One region of the Pseudomonas sp. NFACC46-3 genome, then DNA from elsewhere that is predicted to be linked to it. Evidence: riboswitches for the same ligand, from Rfam matches in the RefSeq annotation. Region 1 holds a riboswitch; the other holds the start of a gene.
The links. A riboswitch is a leader RNA that binds a small molecule or an ion and turns the genes downstream of it on or off. The one in region 1 is predicted to bind cobalamin.

Region 1 (7,563 bases):
TGCATTGTTGAGCATTTTCCGGCACTTCGACAGTGCCTCGGTCAACAAGGGCTTGATCGGCGAAGTGCCGCAGACGATGTGGCTGTTCGACTTCCCGTTGCTGGAGCGCACCTATTACCAATTGGCGGTGAACTTCGATGTATTCGGCAACGTGTCCCACCAGGCCCAGACCCGGCTGTATTTCGATCTGATCCGCAACGGTGCGGAGCAGAACTTCCTGCGCCTGATGCCGGCCGACTCCCGGGAAGGCTATCTTGACGACTGGTACCAGGCCGGCGGCAAATTCAAGATGTGGCTCGATTACGAGGCCATCGACGATGACAAACCGACCGCCCTCAAGCTTGATGAGCGCGACCCCAAGGGCGATTTCACCCAGCAACTGCTGGCCCGGTACGGCGAGCTGAATGCCCGCCCCGATCCGATCAACCGCTGCGACGGCGCCTACTGCTCGCGCCCGAACATCGACCCGGCGCTGCAAAACGCCGAACAGGCCCTCAGTCGGCTGGTGTCGCGCCCTGCGGCGGGGCTCAAGGTGATCGACCAACTGCCGGAAGCGACTCTGCTGCGCGTCGAAACCGCCAGTGGTCATCGTGAAGTCTACAGCCTGCTGCGCAACCGAGCCCACAGCAACGTGGCGTTCCTGCTGGGCGAGGAGGCGCGATACCAGCCGGGGCTGGACACACTCACGGTCTACCCGGGCGTGCTCAGCAGCTATCCGAACTTCATGTTCAACATTCCGGCCGGGCAAGTGCCGGCATTCGTCGAGGCCATGCAAGGCGCCCAGGATGCACCGGCGTTCGAGCGGATTGTCGAGCGCTGGGGCATTCGTCGCAGCCACCCGCAGTTCTGGTACTACTTCCACGACCTGAGCCAGTACATCCAGGAGACGGAGCCCCTGGAAAGCGGCGTGTTGGACATGAATCGCTACCAGAACCTCTGATCGACAGCTCGGGCGGCAAACTCCGTGCCGCCGGACGCTTTCCTGACAAAAATACTGGGACTTTGTCCGGCGCGATGATTGGCGTAAACTGCCGGCAAGCCTGCGAGGAGTTTCCATGACCGCCATTACCATTACCGATGCCGCCCACGATTACCTGGCCGACCTGCTGTCCAAGCAGAACACCCCAGGTATCGGGATCCGCATCTTTATCACCCAGCCCGGCACCCAGTACGCTGAGACGTGCATTGCCTACTGCAAGCCGGGGGAAGAAAAACCCGAAGACACCGCTCTGGGGCTCAAGAGCTTCACCGCGTACATCGACTCGTTCAGCGAAGCCTTCCTGGACGATGCGGTGGTCGACTACGCCACTGACCGCATGGGTGGCCAACTGACCATCAAGGCGCCAAACGCCAAGGTGCCGATGGTCAATGCCGACAGCCCGGTCAACGAGCGCATCAATTACTATCTGCAAACCGAAATCAACCCGGGGCTGGCCAGCCACGGCGGCCAGGTTTCGCTGATCGACGTGGTGGAAGACGGCATCGCCGTGCTCCAGTTCGGCGGCGGCTGCCAGGGCTGCGGCCAGGCTGACGTCACCTTGAAGGAAGGCATCGAGCGCACCTTGCTTGAGCGTATTCCGGAGCTCAAGGGCGTACGCGACGTGACCGACCATACCCAGAAAGAAAACGCCTACTACTGATAGGTGTTCGCTGTGGCGAGGGAGCTTGCTCCCGCTCGATTGCGAAGCAATCGCAAGGCAACCGATGTGCTCTTCGTGATGGGCACATGAGTTGCAGGGGGACCGCTTCGCGGTCCAGCGGGAGCAAGCTCCCTCGCCACAATAGTTTCAGTCGTCAGCCTGGACCCACAGGGGACTCGGGTTGGCTCCAGCCGGTTGCGTCAAGGGCGGTAGAGATGCGCATGCCCGGCACGGTACAGCGATGATTCGCTGAACACGTCATTGCCCAGCACACGCCCCACCAGGATCAGCGCCGTTCGGCGGAAACCCTTGGCCTGCACCTTCTCGGCGATATCTGCCAGTGTACCCAGCACCCAATCCTGATCCGGCCATGTCGCCCGGTGGATCACCGCAATCGGGCAGTCGGCGCCGTAGTGGGGCCGCAGTTCGTCGATGATCTTTTCCAGGTGATTGACCCCCAGGTGAATCGCCATGGTCGCCCCGTGCTGTGCCAGGTTGCCCAGTTCTTCCCCGGCAGGCATCGGGGATTTATCGGCGTAACGGGTGAGGATCAGGCTCTGGGAGATGTCCGGCAAGGTCAGTTCTGCACCCAGCAAAGCAGCACAGGCTGAGGTCGCGGTCACGCCCGGGATGATTTCGAAAGGGATGCCCAGTTCCCGCAGGCAACGAATCTGCTCGCCAATGGCGCCATACAGGCTTGGGTCGCCGGAATGCACCCGGGCCACGTCCTGGCCATTGAGATGGGCGCTCTTGATCAATTCGATGATCTGTTCCAGATGCAGCTGGGCGCTGTTGATCACCCGTTCGGCACAATGGCCTTCAAGGACGGCGGTTGGTACCAGGGAACCGGCGTAGATGATCACCGCGCAGTGGCGGATCAGTCGCTGGCCTTTGACGGTAATGAGATCCGGGTCGCCGGGGCCGGCGCCGATGAAGTAAACGGTCATGACCGGCTCCTGTGAAAGGTGGGTGAGCGTCGCCCAGATGAAGATCGCTCATGATCCTGGGCGCCGATTATCGGGATTTACGCCACGACCGCCAATGCCAACGTGCTCTTGGGCCCTTTTTGGCGAGTAATCAGCAGCGTCGCGGGCGTCGTGCCCAATTGGTCGGCCAAGGCCAGGGCGGCGCTTTCGGCGATGCCGTAGCAACCGGTTCGTTGGAAGGCGATCTCGGAGCGGTGACTGAGCCGCTGCTCGTAGCCGGCCAACTGTTCGACACTGAAGCAGGTCAGCGGCAGGGCCAGTTGCCCGGCCAGATCCAGCAGTCCTGGTTCGTCACGCTTGAGGTCGATACTGGCCAGGGCCCGTACCCGATGAAGTTCGATGCCGTGGGCCTGCAGCGTTTCGTCGAGCAAGGCCCGCAGCGTGCTGGCCGGGCAACCGCGTTGGCAGCCAAGGCCGACCACCAGTATCGGCCCGTTGCTCATGCGTCGTGGCGGGCTTGGCCGTCACGGCGAAACAGCCATGTGCTGATCAGGCCCAGGGCCAGCCAGAACGCGACGTTGGTCACTTGCGAGGCGATCTTGAATTGCGTTTCAAGCGCTTCGGGCGCCAGCATCGAGTGGACTTCAGGCTGCGGTGCACCGATGACATGGGGCACCAGCAACGTCGCCACGCCCAGCAACTTGAGCAGCCAATGCTTGCCGAAGGCGATCAGGGCGATGCCCACCGCCGTGGACGCCGCGGTGCCGATCCACCACATCTGCCGTTGGGCCAGGTCGGCCGCTGCGGTACCAGGCAGTTCCGGCGGCAGGCCAAGCGTCGGCGCCAAGACGAAAGTGGCATAACCGGCCAGGCCCCAGAGCAGGCCTTGGGACGTGCGAGTCGGCGCACGCAAGGTGTACAGGCCCGCCAGCATCAGGGCAAAACCCACGGCGACCACCAGGTTGCCGCCAGTGGTGGACAGCACGCGCTGCCAACCGTCTTCCGGCTCCCAGGCCTCGGCATCATGGGTATGAGCCGCCCCGTCGGCGTGTTCATGGACCTCGGTCGCCGGGGCCTTCTCGAAGGTTTCCGCCTGGAGAATCAGCGGCGATACCCAGAAACTTTGCAGCAGGGTCAGCAGCAGGGCGGCCAGCAAGCCGCTGAAACCAGCGGTCTGCGCGATACGCTTGATCATGGCGTCAGGTCTCAATGGCAAGGGAATGCGGCGCTGTGACGGGTATCGTGGGCGGCGTTGTGGACCGCTTCGATGTGAGAGAACCCGGCAAAATAGACCAGGCTCGCACCCAGGATCGAAGCGAAGATCGCGGCGCTCAGGCGTTGGCTCAGGGTGGTGGTGCTACTGGCGGTGCGGGCGGTGCTGCTGATGGTCGACATGGCGCTTCCCTCTGTTCTTGTTCAGTGGGTGATTCGAGCGCAATGAAACCCCAGGCGAAGGCCCGCCAGGATTCGAACAGCGCCCGCCCACCGCGGGTTGTTGGTGCATGAGTCATGGGCCGGTCTCCGGGCTCGCGAGGGGCGGGGCTTGCGCCTGGCCTGCAAGCGTCACCTTCCCATGTCCTGGGACACAGTGGTTCAGACGCTTCGCTCGCTTACCGTTGCGGGGGCAGCACCGGACTGACGTGGCCTTGGAGTAAAGCGCACGATTCACCGGTTTCCCGTTTCACCCTGTGAAGGGCACCCGTAACTAGGCGCACAGGAGAGCATGGGGAGGGGCGGGGCGTCAATGTACAAGGGCCGACGAGCGGGCTGTTGTGGCGAGGGAGCTTGCTCCCGCTGGGCAGCGCAGCGGCCCCCGGCTCTTTACGGTCGCTGCGCAACCGAGCGGGAGCAAGCTCCCTCGCCACAACAGCATCCTGCATCTTACTTGCGGAGATTGACCCGCCCCCACACCCTGCGTAGCCTTGCGCCTTCGAGGTTCTTCGGCACGTGCCGGAGCTAAGAAGGGAACGCGGTCCAAGCCGCGGCTGCCCCCGCAACTGTGAACGGTGCTGTTTCTGCAAGGCCACTGTGCATGCCCTTATTTAAACGGGCGCACGGGAAGGCGCAGCAATTGCCAGTCGAAAGATTGGCCCGCCGTCAGCCAGGAGACCTGCCTCGACACAGATTCTCACTACAACCGGGCGGGGTGATCCGGTGGCGAAATCTTCCGCGCGCGCCTGTGCCAGCGGTTGTCGTCCCGTTTGCCCGCCACCTTGCCAAAGGGCATCCGATGAAAACACTGGCCAAACTCCCCGTCACCATCGTCACCGGCTTCCTCGGCTCGGGTAAGACCACCTTGCTGCGTCACATGCTCGACAACGCCCAGGGCCGGCGCATCGCCGTGATCGTCAACGAGTTCGGCGAACTGGGCATCGACGGCGAGATCCTCAAGCAGTGCTCCATCGGCTGTACCGAAGAAGAAGCCAACGGCCGCGTCTATGAACTGGCCAACGGCTGCCTGTGCTGCACGGTGCAGGAAGAATTCTTCCCGGTGATGCGCGAACTGGTGGCCCGGCGTGGCGACCTCGACCATATCCTCATCGAAACCTCCGGCCTGGCCTTGCCCAAGCCGCTGGTCCAGGCCTTCCAATGGCCGGAAATCCGCAGCGCCTGCACCGTCGACGCAGTGATCACCGTGGTCGACAGTCCGGCCGTGGCCGCGGGTACCTTCGCGGCCTTCCCGGACCAGGTCGATGCCATGCGCAAACTCGACCCGAACCTGGACCACGAATCGCCGCTGCACGAACTGTTCGCCGACCAGCTGGCGAGCGCCGACCTGGTGATCCTCAACAAGGCTGACCTGATCAGCCCTGAAGACCTGGCCAAGGTTCGCCTGGAAGTCGCCGAAGAGCTGCCGCCGGCGGTCAAGGTCATCGAAGCCAGCAGCGGTCGCCTGCCGCTGGACGTACTGATCGGCCTGGGCGCCGGTTCCGAAGAACACATCGACGGCCGCCACAGCCATCACGATCACCACCATGACGGCGACGATGACGACCACGATCATGATGCCTTCGATTCTATCTCCATCGAGCTGCCCCAGGCCGACGAAAGCCTGTTGCTCGACGCGCTGACGCAACTGGTGGTCCAGCACGGCGTACTGCGGGTCAAGGGTTTCGCGGCGATCCCGAACAAGCCGATGCGCCTTCTGATCCAGGGCGTCGGGACGCGTTTCGACAAGCATTTCGACCGCCAATGGGGCGCTGAGGAAGCGCGGGTCACCCGCCTGGTGCTGATCGGCCAGGCGCTCGACGCCGCGCTGCTCGAAGCGCAGTTGCGCGCCGCCCTCGGCGCCTAAGCCATGCACCTGCTCAGGACCCAGCCCGGCGGTTTCGTGTCGGATGACAACATTGCCGACCTGGGGCAAACCCCCGCCGAGCTGGTGATCCTGTGCAGCGGCGATTCCAGCCTGGCGCTGCTGGCCGAAGCGGCAAAGCAGTTGCCGGGCGATTATCCGCAGTTTCGCCTCGCCAACCCGATGCAGGTGCAGAACCATGCCTCGGTGGATCTGTATTTCGAAGACGTGCTGCGCCACGCCAAGGTCATCCTGTTGTCGCTGCACGGCGGCATCGGCTATTGGCGCTACGGCATCGAGCGCCTGATGGAACTGGCCGGGCGGGGGGTGAAGCTGATCCTGGTGCCGGGGGATGATCGTCCGGACCCGGAACTCAGCGACCTGAGCAACGTGCCCTTCGAGGACCGCGATCGGCTCTGGCAGTTCTTGCGCCAGGGCGGGCTGGGCAATGCCCTGGACCTGTTTCACAACCTGGGCAGCCAATGGTTCGGCCGCGATTATCCGTGGGCCGAACCGCAAGTCCTGCCACGCACGGCCATCTATCACCCGGCGAAAACCAACGCCAGCCTCGACGATTGGCAAGCCGACTGGCAGGCCGGACAACCGGTGGCGGCGGTGCTGTTTTATCGCTCCCACTTGCAAGCGGCGAACACCGCGTTCATCGACGTGTTTTGTCAGCGCCTGCAAGCGGCGGGGCTCAATCCGTTGCCGATTGCCGTGGCGAGCCTCAAGGAGCCCGGTTGCCTGGCGCTGGTCGAAGACTGGCTGGACGCGGTGGAGGCCGGGGTGATCCTCAATACCACCGGCTTCGCCCAATCCAGCCCGGAAGCGCCGCACCTGCGACCGTTCCGTCGCAACATTGCGGTGATCCAGGCGATCTGCGCCCAGGACAACGAACCGGGCTGGCGCGCCAGCGAGCAGGGCCTGGGTCCGCGAGACCTGGCGATGCACATTGCCTTGCCGGAGCTGGACGGGCGGATCATCAGCCGCCCGATCAGCTTCAAGGACCTGGCCTGGCGCAGCGAGCGCAGCCAGAGCGACGTGGTCTGTTATCGGGCTGTGCCTGAACGCATGGATTTTGTCGCCGAGCTGGCGCGGCGCTGGACAACATTGGCGCGTTTGCCCAACGCAGAAAAACGTGTGGCGTTGATCCTCGCCAACTACCCGACCCGGGATGGGCGCATCGGCAATGGCGTCGGCCTGGACACCCCGGCAGCGGCGTTGAATATCCTGCGGGCCATGCAGGCCGAGGGGTATCCGCTGCCACCTGATTTGCCTGGGAGCGGTACCGCGTTGATCCAGCAGTTGCTCGGTGGTGTCAGCAACGACCTGGACAGCCTCGACCTGCGGCCATGTCACCAGAGCCTGGCCCTCGATGCCTATCAGGCCATGTTCGACGCGCTGCCCGAGGCCAATCGCCAAGCGGTGCTGGAGCGTTGGGGTACGCCCGAGAACGATCCGATGTTCCGTGACGGCCGCCTGATGGTCGCCGGCCTGCGCCTGGGCCTGACGTTCGTCGGTATCCAGCCGGCCCGGGGTTATCAGGTCGATCCGAGCGCGGTGTACCACGACCCGGACCTGGTGCCGCCCCACGGTTACCTGGCGTTTTATTTCTGGCTGCGTCACACCTACGGCGTCCACGGAGTGATTCACGTCGGCAAGCACGGCAACCTTGAGTGGCTGCCGGGCAAGGGCGTCGGGCTCT
Region 2 (7,563 bases), on a different contig from region 1:
AAGCCCGTTTCGACCGCGAGTTTTTCCGCCAGGCGGCTTTTGCCGGAGCGGGCGCCGCCGAGGATGAGTTGGAGCATGATGTTTTTTACCTTTCAGATGGCGGTGTTGCTGCCGGCCTCAAATCCACAGAGTTCACGCAACAATCCAGTGTCCAAATGCCGCTCCACCAGATCCGCCAGCCGCTCGATGTCCCGCTCGCGCAAGCCGTGGTAATCCACCGTCTGCACATCCTGCAACCCGGCCCAACGCAACAACGCGCTGCAGGCCTGGGGAGACTCGAACAGCCCATGCAGGTAGGTGCCGAAAATCTGCCCATCGAGACTTTGCGCGCCGTCGCAACGACCGTCTTCCAAGTACACCGCTGCGTGTTCCAGTGCCGGGCCGGTGGTTACCCCGGCGTGAATCTCATAGCCGCTGACTTCAGCCTCTTCCAAGGCCAATCGCCCGCGGACATTGCGCAATTGTTTCTCATGTTCCAGCGACGTTTCGAGATCCAGCAAACCCAACCCGGCACTGGAGCCCGCCGCGCCTTCCAGCCCCAGCGGGTCGTGGACCTGCTGGCCGAGCATCTGCAAGCCGCCGCAAATGCCCAGCAGCTTGCCGCCATAGCGCAGGTGCCGTTGGAGCGCGCTTTCCCAGCCGTTGGCACGCAGGTAGGCCAGGTCGCTGCGCACGCTTTTCGAACCGGGCAGGATGATCAGGTCGGCCGGCGGGATGGGCTGGCCCGGGCCGATGAATTGCAGGTCGACCTGTGGGTGCAACCGCAACGGATCGAAATCGGTGTGGTTGCTGATGCGCGGCAGCACCGGCACCACCACCTTGAGCAGCTGTTCGGCCTTGTCGGCCTGGCGCTGGTCGAGGCCGTCCTCGGCTTCCAGGTGCAGGTCCATCACGTAGGGCAGCACGCCCACCACCGGTTTACCAGTGCGCGCCTCCAGCCAATCCAGACCCGGTTGCAACAAGGCGATGTCGCCGCGAAAACGGTTGATGACGAAACCCTTGACCCGCGCCTGCTCACTGGGCGACAGCAATTCCAGGGTGCCGACGAGATGGGCGAACACCCCGCCGCGATTGATGTCGGCGATCAGCAGCACCGGGCAGTCCACCGCTTCGGCAAAGCCCATGTTGGCAATGTCACCGGCTCGCAGGTTGATCTCCGCTGGCGAACCGGCGCCCTCCACCATCACTACCGGATAGGCCGCGCTCAAGCGCGCGTGGGAGGCCAGCACCGCTTGCATCGCGATGGCTTTGTAATCGTGATAGGCCACGGCATTCATGGTGGTCACGGCGCGACCGTGGATGATCACCTGGGCGCCCGTGTCGCTGTTGGGCTTGAGCAGCACCGGGTTCATGTCGGTATGCGGTTCGAGGCCGGCGGCCTGGGCCTGCACCGCCTGGGCGCGGCCGATTTCACCGCCGTCAGCCGTCACGGCGCTGTTGAGCGCCATGTTCTGCGGCTTGAACGGCACCACGCTGACACCCTGGCGGCGGACCCAGCGGCATAAAGCCGTGACCAAGGTACTTTTGCCGGCATCGGACGTGGTGCCCTGCACCATCACTGTGGTCATCGGGTGTCCTTGGCGTAGGCCTCGAAGGCCTGTTCGAGGCGCAGGAATTCGCTGTCGTCGGCTGGCAGTCCGAAGCGCAGGCTGCTGGTGTTGGTAAACAAGCGCAGGAGAATGCCGCGATGGGCCATGAAATCATGAAGCCCCAGGGCGTGTTCGGTGACCAGCCATTGGAACAACCCGCAGCCGCCCTGCGGCTTGAAGCCGTGGCGTTCGAGCATCAGCGCCAGGCGTTGGCTGGTGGCTTCGCAACGTTGGCGCTGGTAGGCGTGGGCATCAGTGTCCAGCAAGCACGCCTGCCCCAGCACCCGGGTCGGCCCGCTGACCACCCACGGCCCGACCTGTTCGGCGAGCAACTTGAGCAAGCGGCGCTCGGCCAGTACAAACCCCAGGCGAACCCCGGCCAGGCCAAAGAACTTGCCAAACGAGCGCAGCACGATCAACCCGACCAGATGGGTGTGCGCCGCCAGACTCAGCGCCGGCGTGACGTCCATGAAGGCTTCATCCACCACCAGCCAGCCACCGCGCTGGGCCAGGCGCCCATGCCAGTCCAGCAAGCGTTCGGGGGCAAGGCTCAGGCCCGTGGGATTGTTCGGATTGACCACCACCAGCACGTCGAGGCTGTCGAGAAAGAAATCCACCTCCGACTCCAGCACTTCGCGCACGATGTAGCCGCTGCGGCGCCAGGCTTCGGCGTGCTCGGCGTAACACGGCGACAAGACACCGACCTTGCCGGCCCGGCGCAGGCGCGGCAACAGCTGGATGGCCATTTGCGAACCGGCCACCGGCAACACATCCAACGCACCGTAGTAGTCGCAGGCGGCCTGTTCCAGCCCGTCATCGGTTTCCGGCAGGCGCGCCCAGGCCCGCAGGGGAATCGCCGGAACCTCGAACGGCCAAGGCGCCAGGCCGCTGGACAAATCCAGCCAGTCAGCCTCGGCGATGCCGTATTGCCGGGCTGCGTTACGCAGGCGTCCACCGTGCTCAAGCATAAAACTCAGCTCCCAGGCAGAGAATCAGCAGCCATAACCATACGCCGCGCTGGACCAATTGCCAGCCGCGATCAATGGAGTCCGCGCTCGCCGGCACGCCTTCGCCCAGCGGCGGACGTCGGTGCAGTTCACCGTGATAAATCGCCGCCCCGCCCAACTCCACACCCAGCGCACCGGCACCGGCGGCCATGACCGGCCCGGCGTTGGGGCTGTCCCAGGTCGGGCCCTGGCTGCGCCAGCACTTGAGCGCCAGGCGGGTCTTGCCGAGCAGCGCGTAGGTCAACGCCACCAGGCGCGCCGGAATGTAGTTGAGCACATCGTCAATCTTTGCCGCCGCCCAGCCGAAGCGCTCGAAACGCTCGTTGCGATAACCCCACATGGCATCGAGGGTATTGCTCAGGCGGTACAACACCACACCGGGCGCGCCGGCCACGGCGAACCAGAACAGCGCGGCGAACACCGCGTCGCTGCCGTTCTCCAGCACCGACTCGGTGGCGGCGCGGGCCACGGCGGTTTCGTCCAGCTCGCGGGTTTCGCGGCTGACCAGGTAGCCGACACGCAGGCGCGCTTCGTCCAGATCGCCACTGCGCAGCGCCTGGGCCACCGGTTCGACATGTTCGCCGAGGCTGCGCAGGCCGAGGGCGCAGTACAGCGCGAGGATCTCCACCAGCCAGCCAACCATGGGCGCCCAAGACAGGGCCGTGGCGAGCAAGGTCAACGGCACCACGGCGATGATCCACGCCGTCACCCCATGGCTGCGCCAGCCGCGCCCACCGGAGTTGAAACGTTGTTCGATCCGCGAGGCAAAACCGCCGAACGCCACCAGCGGATGCCCGCGCCGGGGCTCGCCCAGCAGCGCGTCCAGCGCCACCGCGGCGACCGTGAGCAAGGCCACACTCATGGGCGCACGCCCCACTGGTTTTCATAGAGCAGTTCATTCAGCGAACGCGGTTGCGCCCAGCCTTCCAGGGCGAGCATCGGCGCCGGGTAAAAAGCCTCGACCGGACCCAGGCAGAGTATCGCCAACGGCTTGGCGCCCGCTGGCAGGCCCAGCAGATCGGCCAGGGCCTGGGGATCGAACAACGACACCCAGCCCATCCCCAGGCCTTCGGCGCGGGCCGCCAGCCACAGGTTCTGGATCGCGCAGGACAGCGAGGCCAGGTCCATTTCCGGCAAGGTCCGGCGACCGAAGATGTGCCGCTCGCGATCCTCCATCAACGCCGCCACCAGCACCTCGGCGCAGTCGTTGATGCCTTCGACCTTGAGCTTCATGAATTCATCGCTGCGCTCGCCGAGGGCCTCGGCGGTGCGGATGCGTTCTTCTTCCACCAACTGCTGGATGTTCCCGCGCAAGGCGCGGTCACTGATGCGGATAAACCGCCAAGGTTGCATCAGGCCGACGCTGGGGGCCTGGTGCGCGGCTTCCAGCAGCCGGCGCAGCAAGGCCGGTTCGACCGTGCCGCCGCTGAAGTGGCGCATGTCACGGCGCTCGGCGATGGCGCGGTAGATTGCGTCGCGTTCGACCTGGGAGAAAGCGTTGTCGGTCATGGCCTTTTCGCGGCCTCAAGGTCAGGCGCAAACAGCGCGGCAATCGCCCTCGGATTCGACGGAAAATAAAAATGAACATAGGAAGCCGTCATCCGCCCCTGCCGGAACACCGCTTCTGCCCCACGTCCGCCGTTGGGGCTATGGCCACGGGCAATCGGTTCAAGTTCGGTGCTGGTCAGCGAATGATGATAGGTATGCCCACGCAAGATGCCTTCCGGCAAGTCCACCGATTGCAGCGCCAAGGCCGCCAGACGCTTTTGCATCTGCGCATCACCCGCGAGCAAGCCCAGCAGCTCGGCACGCACGCCTTCGACATCGGTCAATGAATCGAGCAGATACAACATGCCGCCACATTCGGCGAGCAACGGTTTGCCGGCTGCATGGTGGGCACGGATCGCCGCCAGCATCGGCGTGTTCCGGGCCAACGCAACGTGGTGCAGCTCTGGATAACCGCCGGGCAGGTAAAGGCTGTCAGCCTCGGGCAGTTCGCTGTCATGGATCGGCGAAAAGAAGCTCAACTGCGCGCCCATGGCCCGCAGCAGATCGAGGCTGGCGCCATAGGTGAAGGCAAACGCTTCGTCCCGGGCCACGGCGATGCGCACCCCGGCGAGCCACGGCTCAACGGTGATCACCTCAGGCGCGGCAAACTCCACCGCTGGCGGCAGCGCCACTTCGCAACTGCCGGCCAAGGCCTCTGCTGCCGCGTCGAGGCGCAGGTCGAGGTCATTCAACTCGCTGGCCTGGACCAGCCCGAGGTGGCGGCTGGGCAACTCGATGCCGGTTTCCCGGGACAGCGCGCCGTACCAGCGCAGGCCTTCGGTCAGGCTGCCTTCGAGCAACTGCGCGTGGCGCAAGGTGCCAACGCGGTTGGCCAAGACCCCGGCGAACGGCAAGTCCGGCTGATACCGGGCCAGGCCCAGGGCCAGGGCGCCGAAGGTCTGGGCCATGGCCGTGCCATCGATCACCGCCAGCACCGGTACACCAAAATGCCGCGCCAGGTCGGCGCTGGACGGGGTGCCGTCGAACAACCCCATCACCCCTTCGATCAGGATCAGGTCTGCTTCGGCGGCGGCTTCCCACAACAACCGACGACTTTCCTGCTCGCCGACCATCCACATGTCCAACTGATAGACCGGCGCGCCGCTGGCCCGCTCGAGAATCATCGGATCGAGAAAGTCCGGGCCACACTTGAAGACGCGCACCTTGCGCCCCTGGTTGCGATGCAAACGGGCCAGGGCGGCGGTGACGGTGGTCTTGCCTTGCCCCGAAGCCGGAGCGGCGATCAGCACCGCCGGGCAATGGCGACTCGTCATGGACGTGTCACTCACAGCTCGACGCCTTTCTGCGCCTTGATGCCGGCCTGGAACGCGTGCTTGACCATGCCCATCTCGGTGACGGTGTCGGCCAGTTCGATCATTTCCGGCTTGGCGCCACGACCGGTCACCACCACGTGTTGCATTGGCGGGCGGGCCTGGAGATCGCTGAGGACCTGATCGAGGTCGAGGTAACCGTGCTTGAGGGCGATATTGAGTTCATCGAGCACCACCAGGCCAACGGAAGGATCGTCGAGCAACTGGCGCGATACCGCCCAGGCCGCTTCGGCGGCGGCGATGTCGCGCTGGCGGTCCTGGGTTTCCCAGGTGAAGCCTTCGCCCATGACATGAAAACGCACCTGCTCCGGGAAGCGGCGGAAAAACAGTTCTTCGCCCGTGCTGTTGCGCCCCTTGATGAACTGCACCACACCACACTGCATGCCGTGGCCCATGGCCCGGGCGAGCATGCCGAACGCCGAACTGCTCTTGCCCTTGCCGTTGCCGGTCAGCACCAGCAGCAGGCCACACTCGTTCGGCGAGTTGGCGATGCGCTCGTCGATCACGGCTTTCTTGCGCAGCATGCGCGCCAGGTGGCGTTCGTCGCGATCCGGGGTGTCGGTCATGGGGGAGCTCTCCGTTGGGCTTGGATAACGGCGGGCGGGCACAAAAAAAGACGGCAACAAGCCTGGCATCGCCCACCGTGATGCCGTTGGATGAATCAGGCCGGTCTCCGGGCTCATGAGCGGCGTGATGCCGGGCTGCGCGCCTTCCCATGTCCATGGACACAGTGGCCTGTAGGCAACCTTGACTCATTTACCGTTGCGGGGGCAGCGCCGGGTTCGTGTGCACTCACCGGCTTCCCTGTTTCACTCTGTCGGCCACGGCCACAGAGCACCTGAAACAAGCGGCGAAGGTTAGAGGGTTGGGGGTGGAGCGTCAATTAAAGCCGCCACGGGTCCAGCGCTGTTTATTGGCCGGGATCAATGGAATGACGTCAATCTTGTGTCACGCTGAGGGAAGTGATATCAAAGCGGCATCACGACCCGATATCACAAGAACAAGAGGGCAATGTATGCAAGGCATGATCATCAGCAATCCAAAACTGGAATTCCTGCGTCCGGTGCTGGAACGTTGGTTTGACTGTATCGACCGCTACAACGCCGTGCGCGGCGATAACGACACGCCTTACTGGTTCGATGAACGGGCCAACCTGGGCCTGCTGTCGGCCGCGGCCTGGATGGCCGAGATGGTCACGCTGCAGGATGCCCCGACCCGCAAACAGAATGAAGAAGGCGAACGCAATGTCAGCGCCGATCTGTTTATCGCCAGTACCGAGGAGCGCACCTTCATCCAGGCCACCCAACGCTGGCCCAAGGTCAGCAACCTGAACCTGACCCAGCCGCTGCAGGAAGCCGCCAGCGATGCCAAGCGCATCAGCTATGCCAGCGACCTGAAGCTGGGTTGCCTGTTCGTCTCGCCGCAAAAAGCCCAGCAGAGCGCCACGCCCGAAGAACTGCAGGACATGATCGACGACCTGCAAAAGGAAAACACCTGCGCCGTGGCCTGGTATTTCCCTTACGCCTACCGCAAGTTGCGCAATGAAGCCGGCTTCTATCACCCCGGCATCGCCGTGCTGTTCAAACAGGCCCACGGCTGACTCATTCAAGAACTGTGGGAGCTTGCTCGCGATAGCGGTACGCCTGGCAACATCTATCTTGACTGTCACGCCGTCATCGCGAGCAAGCTCGCTCCCACAGGGTTTCGCGTGCAGTTTGAACCATCCGTGCGTCTACGCTTCTCTATGAATAACTCCATGCATTCATAGGGAAGCCAGCATGCTCAAGCCACCCCATCTCCTGATCGTCGCCCTTGCCGCCGGGCTTGTCGCTTGTGGCGAGTCGTCCACCCTGCAAGTGTCCGACGGCACCGGTCCCGCGCCGAAGCTGCCTGAACCGAACAAGACCCTGGTGCCTACCGTCAACATCGCCGAAGCCGTCGGCTGGGCCAGCGGCGCCAAACCCACCCCGGCCCCAGGCCTGCAAGTGGTCGCCTTCGCCGAAGGGCTGGACCATCCGCGCTGGCTCTATGTGTTGCCCAATGGCGATGTGCTGGTGGCCGAAACCAACGCCCCACCCAAACCGGACG

Region 2: linked by a shared signal. The riboswitch ahead of cobO (cob(I)yrinic acid a,c-diamide adenosyltransferase) and the one ahead of BM300_RS02650 (CbtB domain-containing protein) in region 1 are both predicted to bind cobalamin.

Annotation. Positions count from the first base shown of each region.
Region 1 covers NZ_FOTH01000001.1:640,796-648,358, reverse strand. The annotation lists gene BM300_RS02675 (fatty acid cis/trans isomerase) at 1-940, shown strand, start outside; gene nfuA (Fe-S biogenesis protein NfuA) at 1,056-1,640, shown strand; gene cobM (precorrin-4 C(11)-methyltransferase) at 1,841-2,587, opposite strand; gene BM300_RS02660 (cobalamin biosynthesis protein) at 2,665-3,069, opposite strand; gene BM300_RS02655 (CbtA family protein) at 3,066-3,761, opposite strand; gene BM300_RS02650 (CbtB domain-containing protein) at 3,773-3,961, opposite strand; cobalamin riboswitch at 4,061-4,284, opposite strand; cobalamin riboswitch at 4,483-4,699, shown strand; gene cobW (cobalamin biosynthesis protein CobW) at 4,797-5,861, shown strand; gene cobN (cobaltochelatase subunit CobN) at 5,865-7,563, shown strand, end outside.
Region 2 covers NZ_FOTH01000003.1:32,022-39,584, forward strand. The annotation lists gene cobU (bifunctional adenosylcobinamide kinase/adenosylcobinamide-phosphate guanylyltransferase) at 1-77, opposite strand, end outside; gene BM300_RS05660 (cobyric acid synthase) at 93-1,568, opposite strand; gene cobD (threonine-phosphate decarboxylase CobD) at 1,565-2,557, opposite strand; gene cbiB (adenosylcobinamide-phosphate synthase CbiB) at 2,550-3,458, opposite strand; gene bluB (5,6-dimethylbenzimidazole synthase) at 3,455-4,105, opposite strand; gene BM300_RS05680 (cobyrinic acid a,c-diamide synthase CobB) at 4,102-5,418, opposite strand; gene cobO (cob(I)yrinic acid a,c-diamide adenosyltransferase) at 5,430-6,041, opposite strand; cobalamin riboswitch at 6,122-6,332, opposite strand; gene BM300_RS05690 (hypothetical protein) at 6,491-7,075, shown strand; gene BM300_RS05695 (PQQ-dependent sugar dehydrogenase) at 7,254-7,563, shown strand, end outside.